One region of the Streptococcus sp. ELY_137 genome, then DNA from elsewhere that is predicted to be linked to it. Evidence: riboswitches for the same ligand, from Rfam matches in the RefSeq annotation. Region 1 holds a riboswitch; the other holds the start of a gene.
The links. Region 1 has a riboswitch for FMN ahead of AC4HAO_RS10335 (ECF transporter S component). Riboswitches for the same ligand answer to the same signal wherever they lie in the genome.
Positions count from the first base shown of each region.

Region 2: it holds a riboswitch for FMN, as region 1 does, so the genes downstream of both, AC4HAO_RS01355 (ECF transporter S component) here and AC4HAO_RS10335 (ECF transporter S component) in region 1, are expected to answer to the same signal.

Region 1 is NZ_JBZFUL010000020.1:9,076-17,256, reverse strand. Features, by position in the region: gene mnmL (tRNA modification radical SAM protein MnmL/YtqA) at 1-818, opposite strand, end outside; gene AC4HAO_RS10345 (MFS transporter) at 984-2,324, opposite strand; gene AC4HAO_RS10340 (phosphatase PAP2 family protein) at 3,056-3,706, opposite strand; gene AC4HAO_RS10335 (ECF transporter S component) at 3,728-4,297, opposite strand; FMN riboswitch at 4,397-4,534, opposite strand; gene AC4HAO_RS10330 (tRNA (cytidine(34)-2'-O)-methyltransferase) at 4,946-5,494, opposite strand; gene trkA (Trk system potassium transporter TrkA) at 6,294-7,646, shown strand; gene AC4HAO_RS10320 (TrkH family potassium uptake protein) at 7,658-8,181, shown strand, end outside.
Region 2 is NZ_JBZFUL010000001.1:270,620-278,800, forward strand. Features, by position in the region: gene AC4HAO_RS01345 (hypothetical protein) at 1-158, shown strand, start outside; gene AC4HAO_RS01350 (ISLre2 family transposase) at 268-1,605, shown strand; FMN riboswitch at 1,955-2,069, shown strand; gene AC4HAO_RS01355 (ECF transporter S component) at 2,436-3,044, shown strand; gene AC4HAO_RS01360 (creatininase family protein) at 3,037-3,819, shown strand; partial or broken gene AC4HAO_RS01365 (HXXEE domain-containing protein) at 4,179-4,514, shown strand; gene AC4HAO_RS01370 (hypothetical protein) at 4,685-5,437, shown strand; gene AC4HAO_RS01375 (oxidoreductase) at 5,633-6,451, shown strand; gene AC4HAO_RS01380 (AraC family transcriptional regulator) at 6,478-7,464, shown strand; gene AC4HAO_RS01385 (HXXEE domain-containing protein) at 7,464-7,976, shown strand; gene AC4HAO_RS01390 (LytTR family DNA-binding domain-containing protein) at 8,049-8,181, shown strand, end outside.

The DNA.
Region 1 (8,181 bases):
TCGCGCGGGGCATCACCTGTGATGCGGTGAATGATAATATTCTTAGGGATAATTTCCAGCTGATCGCAGATGATGTTGACATATTCTTCTTGGCTGAGGAGCTTCAGGCGTCCTTCATGGTAATCGCGCTGCATGCGGGTATTGGTCATGAGGTGGAGGAGATGGAGCTTGACCCCATTGATATCATTATCCCGCACCAGACGGCGGACATTTTCCACCATCATCTCGTGCGTTTCACCGGGCAGGCCGTTGATGAGATGGGAGACGATCTCGATCTTGGGAGCCAGCTCACGCACACGCTTGACAATATCGATATAGAGCTGGTAGCTGTGGGCGCGGTTGATCAACTCGGAAGTCTCCTCGTAGGTCGTCTGCAAGCCCAACTCGAGCGTGACGTGCATGCGCTCTGAGAGCTCAGCTAGGTAGAGAATGGTCTCATCTGGCAGACAGTCAGGGCGCGTTCCGATATTGATGCCGACGACACCCGGCTCATTGATGGCCTGCTCATAGCGCTCACGAATGACTTCGACCTTGTCGTGCGTGTTGGTATAATTTTGGAAATAAACGAGGTATTTATTAACATCTGGCCATTTGCGGTGCATAAAGTCGATTTCCTTGTAAAACTGCTCACGGATGGGTGCTTCTGGTGCCACAATAGCATCCCCCGAACCAGAAACCGTACAAAAAGTACAGCCCCCATGGGCAACCGTGCCATCTCGATTAGGACAGTCAAAGCCTGCGTCAATGGGCAGCTTAAAAATTTTTTCGCCAAACAGCTGACGGTAATAATCATTAACGGTGTTATAACGTTTTTTCATACTTCTTATTATAACACTTTCGCTCAATTTCCAAAAAGCTCCTAGATAAAGATGAACGGCAATTTTATACTCTTTAAGTATTGGGTAGATCGTTTTTAGACTGCACAATAAAAAGGCTGATATCAGCATCAACCTTTCGGGATTCCTTTTCTACGGACGGACTAGTCAAACCGCTCGTCTCCTCATACGGGATTCGTGAACCATGATGTAAATGAGAAGAAAGGCAGCCAAGAAACAAGCACCGTAAAGAACAGTGTCACTGGCCACCCAGCCAAATCTTGCAACGAGAATACCAATCAGGGCGGTTGCTAAGGTTTCGCCAAATATATATTGGAAAAAGCCCATAAAACCTGTCGAGGAACCAACGGCAAATTTAGGAACAACCTCATTAACCATCAGCCCTACTAATGTTAGAGGAGCATAAATCAGAGTCCCCATGATAAATAAAACAACGACAATCAGAGTCGCATTTTTACTGTAAAAATAGGTCGTCAGGCAGACTAACAGTCCAATAACACTAGCTAAGCAAACTAAGGCCCGGCGATTTTTTAGAGAATCAGAAATTGCCCCTAGAAGGATAACACCGGGCACAGAGGCCAACTCAAAAATACCAACCAACCATTTTGAAAAGCTAGGCTCAAAGCCCTTTGACTGAACCAAGTAGCTGGGAATCCATGACATAACCCCGTAGCGGACAATATAAAGAGACATTGAGGTCAGCGTTACTGCCCAGACCATAGGATTTTTTAAAATATATTGGACAAAAATTTCCCAGAGTCGAAGATCTGTTAAGTCCTCAGAAGACGCTGCCCCACTCTCTAAAACAACTGCGTCACCTGTATATTCAGCGATAGAAGGAAGCCCCACTGCGGTAGGTCTTTCCGAACCAGCCCAAAGGACAAAAGCCGCAATCAGGAGAGAAACAACTGAAGCTGTATAGAAGACAGCTGCGATTGAACCAGAAAAGAGGAAACTGGCAAACTGGACGACTGCAACACAACAAAAAGCACCCGCATTATGGGCTGAAGACCAGATGGAAAAAATAGTTCCGCGCCAGCGCCTGCCCCACCAAAGCTGGATGGTTCGCTGACAAGCCGCTGCCCCCATGCCCTGAGCGACTGACATTACAAGCATGAGCGCCATCATAATGTAAAAATTACGCGTTGTCCCCAAACCTAGATTAAGCACGGCCGAGATAATCAAGCCAGCAGCCAAATAACGAATAGTGTTACTCTTATCACTGAGAGCCCCCATAAAGAGTTTTGAAATGCCATAACCTACGCCAAAACAAGATAAAACGAGCCCAATCTGAGCAGTTGTATAACCGTAGACCTTCATAATATCATTTTGCTCAGTCGTGAAGATCAAACGAATAATATAATAGCCAATATAGCCCAAACACAGTGCTGCTAAAACACCAATCTGATGCCGACGATAGCTGCTGGCTATTTTTTTAGCAGGAACTTTTTCTGTAGCATCGGGTGACGGTTGTAAAAATGAAAACATAAGCTGCCTCCTATACGATAACTAGGGGCCGATTCGCTTTAATAAAAATGTTAGACAGGAAAATAGAGGAGCGGCGCCGTGTGCCAGCACACAAGGAGTGTTCTCTAATGCCCCGAGGAAATTCGACCCTTGTTCGTTTCATCACAAGAAAGTATCAATCCTTATTCCCTTTACCCACTTTAATCGGGGGGCAATTAGAGATTTAGGATTCCACCCTCTAGGATGTATGCGCCCTCATTATAGTGCCTGCTATTGCTTTTTGCAACCGTCTTTAAAAAATTTTAGGCAAACGAAAATATTCTATTTTTTATCATAGTCAAGCTAGGCTGGAATCGGTTATACTTAAAGTTAATCTCATCGAACTAAGCAAGACTTTAAGAAAATCGAAAATCTGCTAAGGCTGAATTTTTTATGTCAAATCCTATGAGATAGATCCTTACTACCGCCTGAAAAAAGCAAGCTTTTAAATTTTTACAGCGCTAACTAGAATAAAAAAAAACGAAGCACTTCTGTCGCTGACTGCAGCCGCTATCAGCGGTCTGCTATAGGCAGCTTAGTAACTGAGAGTAAGCCTATCAGATCTGATACTCATCAATAGAAAGACTTATTATCCAGATTCTTAAAGAGTATAATAAGCAAAAACAGTCAAATCATCATGATTAGAGCTGCCTTTTGCTTTCAGATAAAAAAGACAGGTGCAGGGATTAGAACTGCACCTATCTAAAATTTTATCATTTTTGTTTACTTTTAAAACGCCACTCGAAGCGCACTTCATCATAGAAGGGATATCCCAAACAAAGCACACCATAACCCAAAACAAAGCCAGCGATGACATCCGTAGGATAATGAACCCCCAGATAAATTCGCGATAAGCCAACCAAGAAGATGAGCAAGGCTAACAAGGCTTCTGCCAAGCGACGCTGGTTTCGGGATTGAATGCGCTGGTGGGCAATAATCAAAAGACTGCCCAAGATGAGGATAATCCCCATAGAATGACCGCTTGGGAAAGAATAACCATCAGCCACTACTAAATGTGACAGACTGGGACGCGGGCGTTGGTAGATATTCTTAAAAAGGGCAATACCTATACCCGCTAAAATCCCATTAAACAGAACCAAGCCAGCTTCTGCATACCACTTCTTCCAGATAAAAATGACTAGTGAAGCAAGAACGAGAAACCCCTGTACTGGCGTATCTCCTAAAACCGTTACCCAGCGAAAGAAAGCTGTTAGCGGGGCTGGTAGATGACCGCGGATAGCCGACTGCAGGCTGCGGTCAAACCCTTGCAGCAATCTGGGGTCAAACTTAACAATGTAACCTAAAACAACGAAAATCAGAGCTGCAAAACTAGCTCGAATAAAAAACTTTTGTCTGTTATGCATGATATTATTATAGCATAGCCTCTATAATTTTGCGATGACAGGTTTAATAGCTAGGTAAATCACAAAGAAACTGATGGAAAAAATCGCTCCCTGCAGGATATTAAAAGGGACCACCATACCAAAGAGATAGTTACCCAAGCCTAATGTCGCTCTAATATCAAAATGAGCAAATTTAGCATAAAGGGGAACAGCGTAGATGTAATTGAGCAAGACCATGGCTACCGTCAGAAGCAAGGTTCCAATAACTGAGGCACTTAAATAAGAAGAGAGAGTCTGCTGCTTTTTCCAAATTACAGATAGCGCTAATACAAAAAGGCACAAGGCAATATAATTCATAGGCAGTCCAACTAAGGTCCCGACGCCGCCATTATTTAAAATCAGCTTTAAGAGGGTACGCAGGGTTAAAACCATCAGCGCACTTTTACCATCAAATATGGCTAAAGCTAAGAGAACTGGCAGGATTGAAAAATCAAACTGCAAAAAATCAGCTCCCGGTATCAAGGGAAACTGCAGGTACATTAGGATGAATGAAACTGCAGATAAAACAGCAATGTAGACCAATCGACGGGTCCTATGACGACTTGTTGACATAAAAAATTCCTCCAATTTTTTCAAATTGAAGGAGGCGAAGTATTTCGATAGACAAAAGTTAGCCAGCCTAGATCGGCAGCCCTTTTTGTATAGCAAAAAACTTGTCTCCTCCCATCCAGACTATACTGTCGGTTGTGGAATTGCACCACATCAACCCTTAGAGGCTCGCGGACTCTTGCTTCCTAACAGAAAACAAACACCGCCGGTCGGGAATCACACCCTGCCCTGAAGACAAATTAAGTATATAAAAATTCCTGCTAGAGTGCAAGCCCTTAGTTTTACCAGTTATAATATAGAGCTTTATTCGATTTAATTTTTAAATCTGGCCATACTTTTTTATGAATATGCTACTGGCCAAATCGAGCTGTTCCGAATTTTAAAGTAGCTCCATCTCTTATCATCCTGCAATAACTATCTCAACAAAAAGGAGGCTGGGCAAAGGCACGTCCAGTATCCCTGAATAAACTCCTGGCACAGTGGTTGTCAGTGAAGTCTGGGACAAAAGTCCAGACTCAATCGGGAAATAAAGCTTGCAAAGCAAGTGTCAAAAACGATCTAGGAGAGACCGTTTCAGGTTACCACCTTAAAATTAGGGAGTAGTGAGAACCAAAATTTTCAATTTTGGGGCTGATCCCACTCTCTCTTTAGCTATTTTAGTTTATCTGTTTCATACCTATGGACTAATTCTAAGCCAGAAAAATGTTGTTGGCGAAGTGCCTCATAAACAATCATACAGACGGTGTTAGAAAGGTTGAGGCTGCGAACATGTTCATCATTCATCGGAATGCGGATAGCCTGCTCAGGGTGGCGACGCATGAATGCCTCAGGCAAGCCCTTATCCTCACGGCCAAATAGAAAATAGTGCTGCTTGTTATCATTGTAGGAAAGATCCGAATAGGTCTTCTGAGCAAACTTCGAGACCAGATGAAGACTGCCCTGACACTGCGCTGTAAATTCCTCTAAACTGTCATAAAAACGAACATCCAATTTATCCCAATAATCCAAGCCTGCTCGCTTCATCTTGCGATCATCAATAGGAAATCCCATAGGACGAATAATATGCAGGGGGCTGTTGGTAGCTGCGCAGGTCCGAGCAATATTTCCTGTATTTGCTGGGATCTGGGGCTCGAAAAGAACGATATGATTGCGTCCCTTCGTTTCCTGATAAGTTTCTTGAATAAATGGTTCTACCGCCATATTAACCTCTTTACTACAAAAAAATAACCACGCTGCTCGGAGTCAAGCTCAGCAAGCAACATGGTTGGTGGTGGCTCATTAACTTAAATCATAACAGGTTTGATTTAAACTAACGAATCCTTACAACTAGTATAACACTATTAGCAAAGTTGTCAACAGATTTAGCGGAAAAGTACGTGTCTTATTTTTGAGAAACCGCTGAAAATCCAATAATATCAATGAAAAAGCTATAAAATATTTTTTCTGAAATTTATCACAAAAAAAGCCGAAAACAAGACTTCTTTGCTTCTATCGGTAGTATAAATGCCCGCCTAGTGGTAGTTTTTGATTTCTTTGGCCTCTTTTTTAAAGGGTGAGCAGCTGCTTCTCCTTCTGTTTAAGTTCCGTTTATTGCATTACCAAATTGCCAAACGATTCTTGCACCTGATGAACTTTTGTATTTAATTTCTTCAATTCCTGATCAGCAGCAACCAACTGTCAAACAATGTAAGGATTTGCATCTTTTTTACAGATTTGACGCCAGATTTTTAAACTTTGTGTTTAGTTGGTATTATTTTGCAAAAAAAGGGTGCATTTTAGGCAAAAAAAGAGTATGATAGTATACTAGTTTAAAGCGTTTTTTGCTAAGTTTCTAACCGAACCTAGAGTTAAAAAGCACAAGAAAAAACACCTTTGTTTAAGGCTTAGCCTTTGCAGATATGATTGCCTTGAAAAACGGACTTTCTTGAGTCTATACTAGTGTCAATCACCCTTTTTCTTAGCTTTGATGCTCTTTGTATCTTGTAAAAAAGGAAAAATCATGAAAGTTATTGTTGTCGGCGGAGGTAAAGTTGGTACCGCCCTTTGTCGCTCATTAGTTGAAGAAAAACACGATGTTACTCTTATTGAGGAAAAAGAAGAGGTCCTTAATCGTGTCAGCAGACGGCTTGATATTATGGGAATTGTCGGAAACGGCGCTAATTTTAAAATTTTAGAGCAAGCCGATGTGCAACACTGTGATATCTTTGTAGCCATCACCAATCAGGATGAGGTAAACATGATTTCAGCCGTTCTGGCTAAGAAAATGGGAGCTAAAGAAACCATCGTCCGCGTGCGTAATCCTGAGTATTCCAACACCTACTTCAAGGATCATAATTTCCTCGGATTTTCTATGGTGGTCAATCCCGAACTGCTAGCCGCCCGTTATATTGCTAACAGCGTAGACTTCCCAGGTGCCCTCTCTGTCGAGCACTTTGTCAACGGACGAGTTATGCTGATGGAGTTTAAAATCACTGAGGACAGCCGCTTGTGCGACCTCTCTTTGGATCAATTTCGGCACAAGTTCGGCAATATTTTAGTCTGTGCTATCAAACGCGGTGATCAGATTATTATCCCTGATGGTGATGATACCCTATTAACTGGCGATAAAATTTTTGTAACAGGTGATCGTGTTGAGATGATCCTCTTCCATAACTTTGTCAAAAATAAAGTTATCCGCAATATGATGATTATTGGAGCCGGTCGTATTACTTACTATCTCCTCAATATCTTGCGCAATACTAAAATGAAACTCAAAGTGATTGAAATCACCGAAAACCGCAGCCAATTCTTTAGTCAGGAATTTCCTGATGTTCCTATTGTCTTAGGTGATGGTACGGCTAAAAATACTTTGGTCGAGGAAGGTGTTGAAAACTACGATGCTGTAGCAACCTTGACTGGGGTTGATGAGGAAAATATTATTTCTTCCATGTTCCTCAACACTCTAGGAATCGGGAAAAATATTACCAAAGTCAACCGAACCAGTCTGCTGGAAATCATTGACACCGATGGGTTCTCCAGTATCGTTACTCCTAAATCTATTGCCGTTGACAGCATGATGCACTTTATCCGCGGTCGCGTTAATGCGCAAGAATCGTCAACTCTTGATGCTGTTCACCATATTGCCAATGGTCATATTGAAACCTTGCAGTTTGAAATTCGGGAAAAAAATAAAATCGCTGGCAAACAGCTGGCTGATGTTCAGCTGAAGAAGGGGGTACTAGTGGCTGCTATTATCCGTAACAACAAGCCTATATTCCCAACGGGACAGGATACTTACGAAGTCGGTGATAAGATTGTTGTCGTGACCTTGTTGCCCAATATCACTCACATCTATGATTTATTAACGAAGTGAGGTAACTTAGCATGAATCGTTCTATGATCCGTTATCTCTTAGCAAAATTGCTGCTTATTGAGGCTGGCTTGCTCCTTGTCCCTTTAATAGTTGCTTCTATCTATCATGAAGATACACGCGTCTTCGTCAGTATCCTAGCAACCATGGGAATTCTCGGTTTTTTGGGCCTGACTGGCAGCTTTTTCAAGCCTAAAAACTACCGTATCTACACTAAAGAAGGACTTTTAATCGTTGCTCTCTGCTGGATTCTCTGGTCCTTCTTTGGAGCCTTGCCTTTTGTCTTTTCCGGACAGATCCCAAGTATTATTGATGCCTTCTTTGAAATCAGTTCAGGATTCACAACGACTGGGGCCACTATCCTGCCTGATGTCAGTGTCCTTTCGCATTCCCTCCTCTTTTGGCGGAGTTTTACCCACCTAATCGGTGGTATGGGAGTACTGGTTTTCGCCTTAGCTATTATAGAAAATTCAAAAAATGCCCACCTTGAAGTTATGCGGGCTGAAGTTCCAGGGCCAGTTTTTGGTAAAGTCGTTTC
Region 2 (8,181 bases), on a different contig from region 1:
TGACCCGTTTCCAGACGGCTGTGATCGTTCTTAACTGGACTTTGATCGGCATTTTAGCTTTGGAGATCATTCTCCTTTGGAAAGAGGAACATTGCTTTGTGAGAACGAAAACCTTTTTAAAAAATCTGCGTAAAACTTTTTCTCATAAAACCGAATAAGTCATTAAAAGGTCCTAATTAATTCAGGGCTTTTTTGTTGGTCAAAATAGTTGCTTCATCTTTTTGTCACCTGATACAATACCCACAAAAAATAGTAAAGGGGATTAATATGATTGATGAAACGTCACTCAAAGCCAGTTATGCAGAGACGATAAAAGAAGATTTCCAGTCTTGGTTAGCCAGTTATGATGACCAGATGTCTGTGAGTATGCGCTCTAGAGGCTATCGGTGTATTCATTCTATGGAGCGGACAGTCATTTTTACCTTTGGGGAAGTCACGTTCAGTCGCAAACGTTGGAAAAAGGGTAACGAGTGGGCCGTACCTGTTGATGATATGCTGGGACTTCCTAAAAATTCTCGCTATTCGTATGAATTTCTTTATCAGATTGTCAAACTGTCAACCATGATGCCCTATGATAAGGTGATTCAGGTGATTGCCCTTCTTTATCAAGTAGCTATTACTAAACCGACCGTTGTCAAAGCTATAGACTTGGCACATCATCTGCTGGAAGAAAAGGAACAATATCGTTTCTATACAGAAAACAGCCAGCCTCAAAAGAAGCCAATTGATCTGATCTATATTGAAGGAGACGGCGCTTTGATTAAAACGAAGTCCGATGTTCCAGAGAAACGCAATACCGACCTCACCCATTTTGTTGTCCATACGGGCAGTCGGCAAGTTGGTCCCAATCGTTTTGAACTGATGGAGAAAAAGGAGTTTGTTTCTCCCAGTCATTATGCGGCCAGACAGCAATTGTTGGATTATCTCTATAATACCTATACGATTAAGGAGACTACTTTACTCATCACTAATTCTGACTGTGGAGCGGGTTATTCCCCTAAGGTCTTTGAGGGGATTGCCAGAGCATTGAAAATTCGTCGCCATGAACACTTCTGGGATGCTTACCATGTTCATAAGGAGTTACGGAGTTTCTTTAGGGGATACCCAGATGACTTACAAAAGAAGGCTTTTCAGGCTATAAAAAAACATGACCGAGAACAATTTAAAATGGTTTTGGATACGGTTGAGTCTCTCATTACACAAGAAGATGACCAAGCTGTTTTTGATAGTTTTAAAACCCGTTTTCTCAGTCGTTTTAAATACACAAAGTCTGCTAAATTGAGAGGACTGGACTCAGCCGGGATAGGGATTATGGAAAGTCAGCATCGCAAGATTACTTATCGCATGAAAAAAAGAGGCATGTATTGGACTCCTAAAGGACTTAAAACCATGAGTCAGGTGATCGTTTTAACGTACGAGAATAGTTTGGAAGATCTGTTTTTTGGTACTTGGCGGACAGAGTATGAAACTATGCTGGCTGAGGACTTAGATACCCCTGGAGATATCCGTGAAAGACAGCAACGGATTCCTAAATCGTATCACTTGTTGGATGGCCGTAAAAAGAGCCAGTTACCCAGCTTAAAAACAAATCTTGCCAAACGGTGATAAAAAGACTATAATTACTAGAAAAAATGCTCAAAATACTTGCAATGGTGCGGTTGGTATGCTATAATATATTCATATTAAATGAGAAACAAAAAAAGAGCGATGGTTACCGCCATCGCTCACCGAGCAAGAACTCCTCAAAAACACACCCTTGCTCAGCTTAATAAATTTTAAGGGATAACCTGAAAAATGTCAAGAGCTGAGCAAAGTAAAATTTGTTCAGTTTTTATGTCTCGGTTCTAAAAGAGCCTCTTTTCAGGGTTATTCTACTTTCTAAAAAATTCTACCACATACTACGTTCTCAAATCAGTTGACAGACTAATACACCTGTGTTAGAATGGCGGCGTTAATAATTCTTCGGGGTCAGGTGAGAGTCCTAACCGGCGGTATAGTCCGCGAGCCATAAGGCATGAACTGGTGTAATTCCAGTACCGACAGTATAGTCTGGATGAGAGAAGAATTTAGCTGAAAGACCTCCTTAGCACTTGGAAACAGTTAAAAGGAGTTTATTTGCTAAGTCTCAAAAAAACCTCGCATTTCATTTTGAAGTGCGCTTTTTTCATCATATAGCTATTTCAATCTAAGCAGTTCCAATGTTAGTTGTTCGCATCAGTGAAGCAGTTTTCAAGGTAACCTCAACAGTGCTAGCGATACTTTGAAAATTAAGCAATGGCAGTTTCTTTGGAGATAATTTCACCTATTTTTGAGTGACAAAAGAGTCTTTCGATTACTGCCCTAGGTAGAATGATGGTATTTTTACTGGATGGATGAAAAAGGGTTTCTCATAAAATTTTCCCATGATTGTTGACGCATCTAGAAAGGAGGATTTTATGAAAAATCCGAAAATAAAATATGTCACCTATACGGCCATGTTTGCAGCTATCGCAGGCGTCCTGATGTCTCTTGAAATTTCGGTTCCCTTCATGCCGGTCTTCTACAAGGTTGACTTTTCAGATGTTCCTACGATCATTGCAACCTTTCTTTTAGGCCCTACATCAGGTTTGATTATCGAGGTTCTAAAGATCCTGATCAAACTTTTTACCGTCGGTAGCAATAGTATGTATATCGGTGAGTTCGCCAATTTAATTTCGGCTGTCTTCTTTGTCTATCCTCTGGGCTTGATTTTCAAAAAGAGGGGTAAGACTTTAAAAGCAGCAGTTTTAGCTCTTTTGGCAACGATTGTGATCAAGACCTTGTCTGCTACAGCCATCAATCTCTTTGTTAGCCTGCCCTTGTATGCCAAAGCTGTAGGAATTGATTTGGAAAGTTTAGCCAAGTCTTTTGGTTCTGTTAACCCAGCTATTTCTAACTTGACTAGCTTTATTCTTTTGGCGACAGTCCCTTTCAACATAGTTAAGGTTAGCTTGAACGGAGCAATTGCTTACCTTTTATACAAACGCTTTATCTATAAGATAAATAGAGGAGATAAAAATGGCTAGATACTATCGTGAATTAACAAGGCTTGATATGGAAGTGCTTAATAAAGAAGAGACAATTGTTATGATTCCTCTTGGAGCAATTGAACAGCACGGCAACCATGCCCCACTGGGAACGGATGATTTGATCGCTGAGAAAATGGCTGATTTGATTCTACAGGAAGTAAATCAGATTGACGAGAATTTTCCGCTCTTGATCCTTCCCAATATTTCTATTGGTTTGAGCACTGAGCATGCCAATTTCTGCGGCAGCCTTACCTTTTCGACAGAGACCTACTACCATATGCTGAAAGAAATCATAGAGTCTCTGTACCACCACGGCTTTAGAAAAATAGCCCTCCTCTCTTGTCATGGCGGAAATACACCGATTGCTAACCTCCTCAGTCGAGAACTGCGCTATTCACATGATTTGGATATTTTTATTTTTAATTTTGGGGCATTTGATGATCCGCGCGTACAAGCGACAGTTTCCGAAGGAAATACCTTCGATTTTCACGGTGGAGAGATGGAGACATCTATGGTCATGGCTATAGATGAAGGATTGGTTAAACTTGATAGGGCGATTGCAGGACAAGCTACTGGGTATGTCTTTGATAGTAAGCTAAAGGAGTGCAACATCAATTTGAACTGGATCGCTGAAGATTTTATAGATAAGGACGGTAATCCAATTGGTATCGGTGGAGATCCTTCTGGTGCAAATCCAGAAAAAGGCCAGATTATTTTTACTGTCAATATTGAAAAAATGGTTGAGGGGCTAAAATATATAGCAGGTTATTGAGGAGAGCATCTAAAATATTTACCTCTTCTAAGTTTATAGACTTTTCTCTTTTAATAGACTTGTTCAGTAACCAAAAGTGATACATTAAACTCATAAAAAACATATACAAGAAAACTCCAAGGTTTAGCTCATAAAATTTTTTCAGGTAAATGCTTTTGTTCAAGGCGATTTTACTGAAGATTTTATGAGTTTTTTTATTGTACCTATATTGTAAATTCTAGGACTGGATTAAATTAGCTTATGTTTTATCCTAGTATCATATTTGTTATTAATGTTAGTAAACTCGAACACCCTTTGTTTTCTACCGATTGCTATGATAGTACAGGGATTAGATTTAGGTCTGATAGCAGGAAGGGTTAGTAATTGAGGAATTTGTTTTAGCTAGCCTGATCTTGCTTGCAGGTATTCTTTTTAAGCTACCAGAATTAGTGCTGGCGATTACGCTGGGACATACTTTCCATCTTTTATCTCATATCAGTCAGGCCATCCGATTTCGAACTTGGGTTCCTGGCAGCATGACTGCAGTTTTCACCATGCCTTTGCTTATTTTCAGTATCTTTCTGTTTTGTCTGAGCAATCCACTGCATTGGCTATTGTTGCTGGTTATCACCCCGCTTATTTTTGCAGCAATCATCGCCAACCTTGTTTTTCTTCATCGGCAGGCTGATCAGGTTGAAAAATTCCTACACTCGTAAATAATGTATCTTAGTTCCCCTATCCTGCATCTTGGTTGATGCGGAATTTTTGATTTAGTTTTCATCAAGATTACAATTGCTAAAATCAAGAAAATTATAATTTACAGGTATTTTCCATCAGTTTTTTTGTGATAAAATGGTCTACAATGAAAGGGAAAAGGAGAAAGAAGATGAACTTACAAGCATGGATGGAAGAATTTCAAAAAATATATGGACGTCCTCCTGAAGTCAGTGAAATTAATGCAGCGCAAGCAGCAGGGGACTTTGTTGAACAATCAGAACCCCCTCAAACAAAGGAGGAACCTCTAGAATCAGTATCTGAACAGCCGCAAGAGACAGTTTTTGAGCACTCTCAAAAGACAACTATCAATCACTCTCAAGAACAGCAAATGTCAGTAGAACCGACAGAAAGTCCGATGTTGACATCAATACGTTCTTATTTCAGGACTAAGCGAGCAGAGCGCTCTCCTGAAGATAACGTTGATACCAGTCTCAAAATAATTTTTTTAGGTTTGTTGGGACTGATTTTGTCCTTTGCCATTGCTTGGTTTACAGGACTAATCAGTCAAGATAAACCCTATACCGTTTTGGTTATATTAATTTTAATGTTCCTATTTATGTGGATACCGCAAGCAATGTTTGCTGAAAGCAAGAGAACACGGGCTTTTAGGGGAATGGGAGCCGGTCTAGCCGTGCTGGCATCTGCAGTATCCTTCCCCTTGATACACATGACATACGGAGTACCCAAAAAAAGTGGAGTTGATGCGACTATTCGAATTAAGACAACTTTTTGGAATGAAGAGCCGGCACTTAGGAACGAATGTTTAATGGTTTATGCGGTTATTTTAGTTCTTAGCATTATTCTTTTTATTATTGTAAATAGCTATTTTAATAAAGTTAAGAATGAAGGAAATCAAGACTAGTCAATCAGTAGGATAAGTATCATCCATTTTATAGGTTTCGAAAAATAGCTTGGTGCTCATAGAAATTAATCTGCCTACCATTTGGAGAGGATCACGTTGATCCTCTCTTTTTGGCGTTGATTGTTACTAGACTGGCATGGATCGTCCTATAGAAAAATGCCCGACTTGGCTATAATAGTTGTAAAGGAGGTAAAAATGTCAAAAGTGATTTTATTAACAGGTGCTTCTTCAGGAATCGGCTACCTAACAGCACAAGGACTGGCAAGAGCGGGACATAGGGTTTATGGTGGTGCCAGACGCTTGGAAAAATTGGAAGAACTGAAACGAGATGGTGTCCAGCCGCTTTACCTTGATCTTACCAATGAACAAACCATTAAACAGGCTCTTGCAGTGGTTATTCAAGTAGAAGGCAGACTTGATGTCTTGATTAACAATGCTGGTTATGCTGCTTTTGGTGCGGTTGAAGATGTTGCGCTTGAGGCGGCTAGAAAGCAATTTGAAGTAAATCTTTTTGGCCTAGCTCGTTTAACTCAGGAAGTTCTTCCTTATATGCGAGCTCAGAAATCGGGGCGCATTATCAATATCTCTTCAACAGGTGGCCGTATCACTACCATTATGGGTTCTTGGTATCATGCCTCTAAATATGCTCTTGAAGCCTTATCCGATGGCCTTCGTATGGAAGTAAAAGCATTTGGAATTGAGACGGTGATTATTGAGCCAGCCAGTATTAAAACACCTTGGAGCCAGATTGCTGTAGAAAATCTAAGGATCTCTGCAGTTGGAGGGGCCTATGAAAAGATGGCCAAAAAGGTCTCCCAAAGTATTGCAAGAATGTATGCAGGCCGATTGGTTTCTGAGCCTGACCTTGTAGCAAGAAGGATTGTCAAAATTGTCAATGCCAAACGAGTTAAACCGCGTTACCTCGTTGGTAGGGGCGCTAAAACTATTGTTTTTCTTCACGCAATCTTGCCTGCTGGGGTATTTGACTGGCTGGTTGTTAAGAGTTTGACTTGAGGTTAATATTTTTAGACAATAAGATTATGAAACTTATTATCACTAAACAATTTCAGATCTTCTTAAAAGAATTAGGAATAGACATTAGGCTGATCTTACAAAAAGCACAGTTGCCAAACAAACTTTGGCAGGAAGAGCTGACTTATAGCGCTCAGGATTATTATCGCTTTATAGAGACTTTGGATAAGCAAATTACAGATGAAGCCCTATTAGCATTGAGTAATATTGACAATATTAAAATGTTTGTACCAGCCTTTTTTGCTGCTTTATCAAGTCCGGATGGTTTGACAGCCTTGAAGCGCTTCTCAAAATATAAAAGTTTGATTGGTCCAGTAAAGATAGAGATTCATGAAAGAGACGATGAAGTTACTGTAAGCTATGCTTATCTATCATCACACTTGCCACTTCCTCGCATGTTACTGCTGCAGGAGCAGCTGCTACTTTTAAGTATTTTACGGACAGGGACAGGGGTGTCAGTTCTTCCCCGCAGGGTCAGTTCGCCTTATGATTACGGAGCAGTTCTTGAGAATGAGGTAGGCATCCTCCCACAAAAATCACAAAGGAATTTCTTGGTGTTATCTAAAGCAGATCTTGAAAAAACTTTTATCACTGAGAACAATATCATGTGGCATTATTTGGAACCGAGTCTTAATCGGCAGCTAGCTCAGGAGGAAAAAAGCGGCAGCCATTTTACACAGGCGCTTCAAACCGAGTTATTGTCAGCTATCCCCAGCGGTCAGTTCTCCCTCGCTGTCGTAGCTGAGAGGCTTGGCCTCAGTGTCAGGACACTGCAGCGCCAATTAGCTGCTGAAAAGACAACATTTAAGGAAGAAGTTCTCCATATGCAGAAATCGATGGCCTTTTCTTATCTTGATTTATCCATGTCAGTTGACGAGATTGCTTATCTTGTAGGTTATTCAGAAACGTCAAGCTTTCTGCGTGCTTTTAAAAACTGGACTGGCAAAACGCTCAAACAGTATAGAGAAACTAACCAATCGAAGGAGGAGAAATAATGACCCCCACCTTGCTTGCTTTTCTTGCGCTCATGCTTTTTATGGTCCATGAGTTTGAAGAGATTATTTTAGTCTGTCCATGGATTGCGAAGAAAAAGAGTGATCCAAAATTTGCTAATGAAATCTTTGTCGCTGGCAGAGTACATTATCCTTCAACAGAAACAATAGCCGCTAGCATTTTGGAGGAATTTGTTTTAGCTAGCCTGATCTTGCTTGCAGGTATTCTTTTTAAATTACCAGAATTAGTGCTGGCGATTACGCTGGGACATACTTTCCATCTTTTATCTCATATCAGTCAGGCCATCCGATTTCGAACTTGGGTTCCTGGCAGCATGACTGCAGTTTTCACCATGCCTTTGCTTATCTTTAGTATCTTTCTGTTTTGTCTGAGCAATCCACTGCATTGGCTATTGTTGCTGGTTATCACCCCGCTTATTTTTGCAGCAATCATCGCCAACCTTGTTTTTCTTCATCGGCAGGCTGATCAGGTTGAAAAATTCCTACACTCGTAAATAATGTATCTCAGTTCCCCTATCCTGCATCTTGGTTGATGCGGGATTTTTTGATAGAAAAGCTGTGCTATAATGAAAATTATGAAATTACGAATTGAACAGAATACCAGCTTCAAGGAGCTGGAAGTCAGTTTAAAGTATAGTGAGAAAAACAGGCTGGTTGAGCGGATTTTAACATTTTTGGAAAGTGTCGATAAGCAAATCA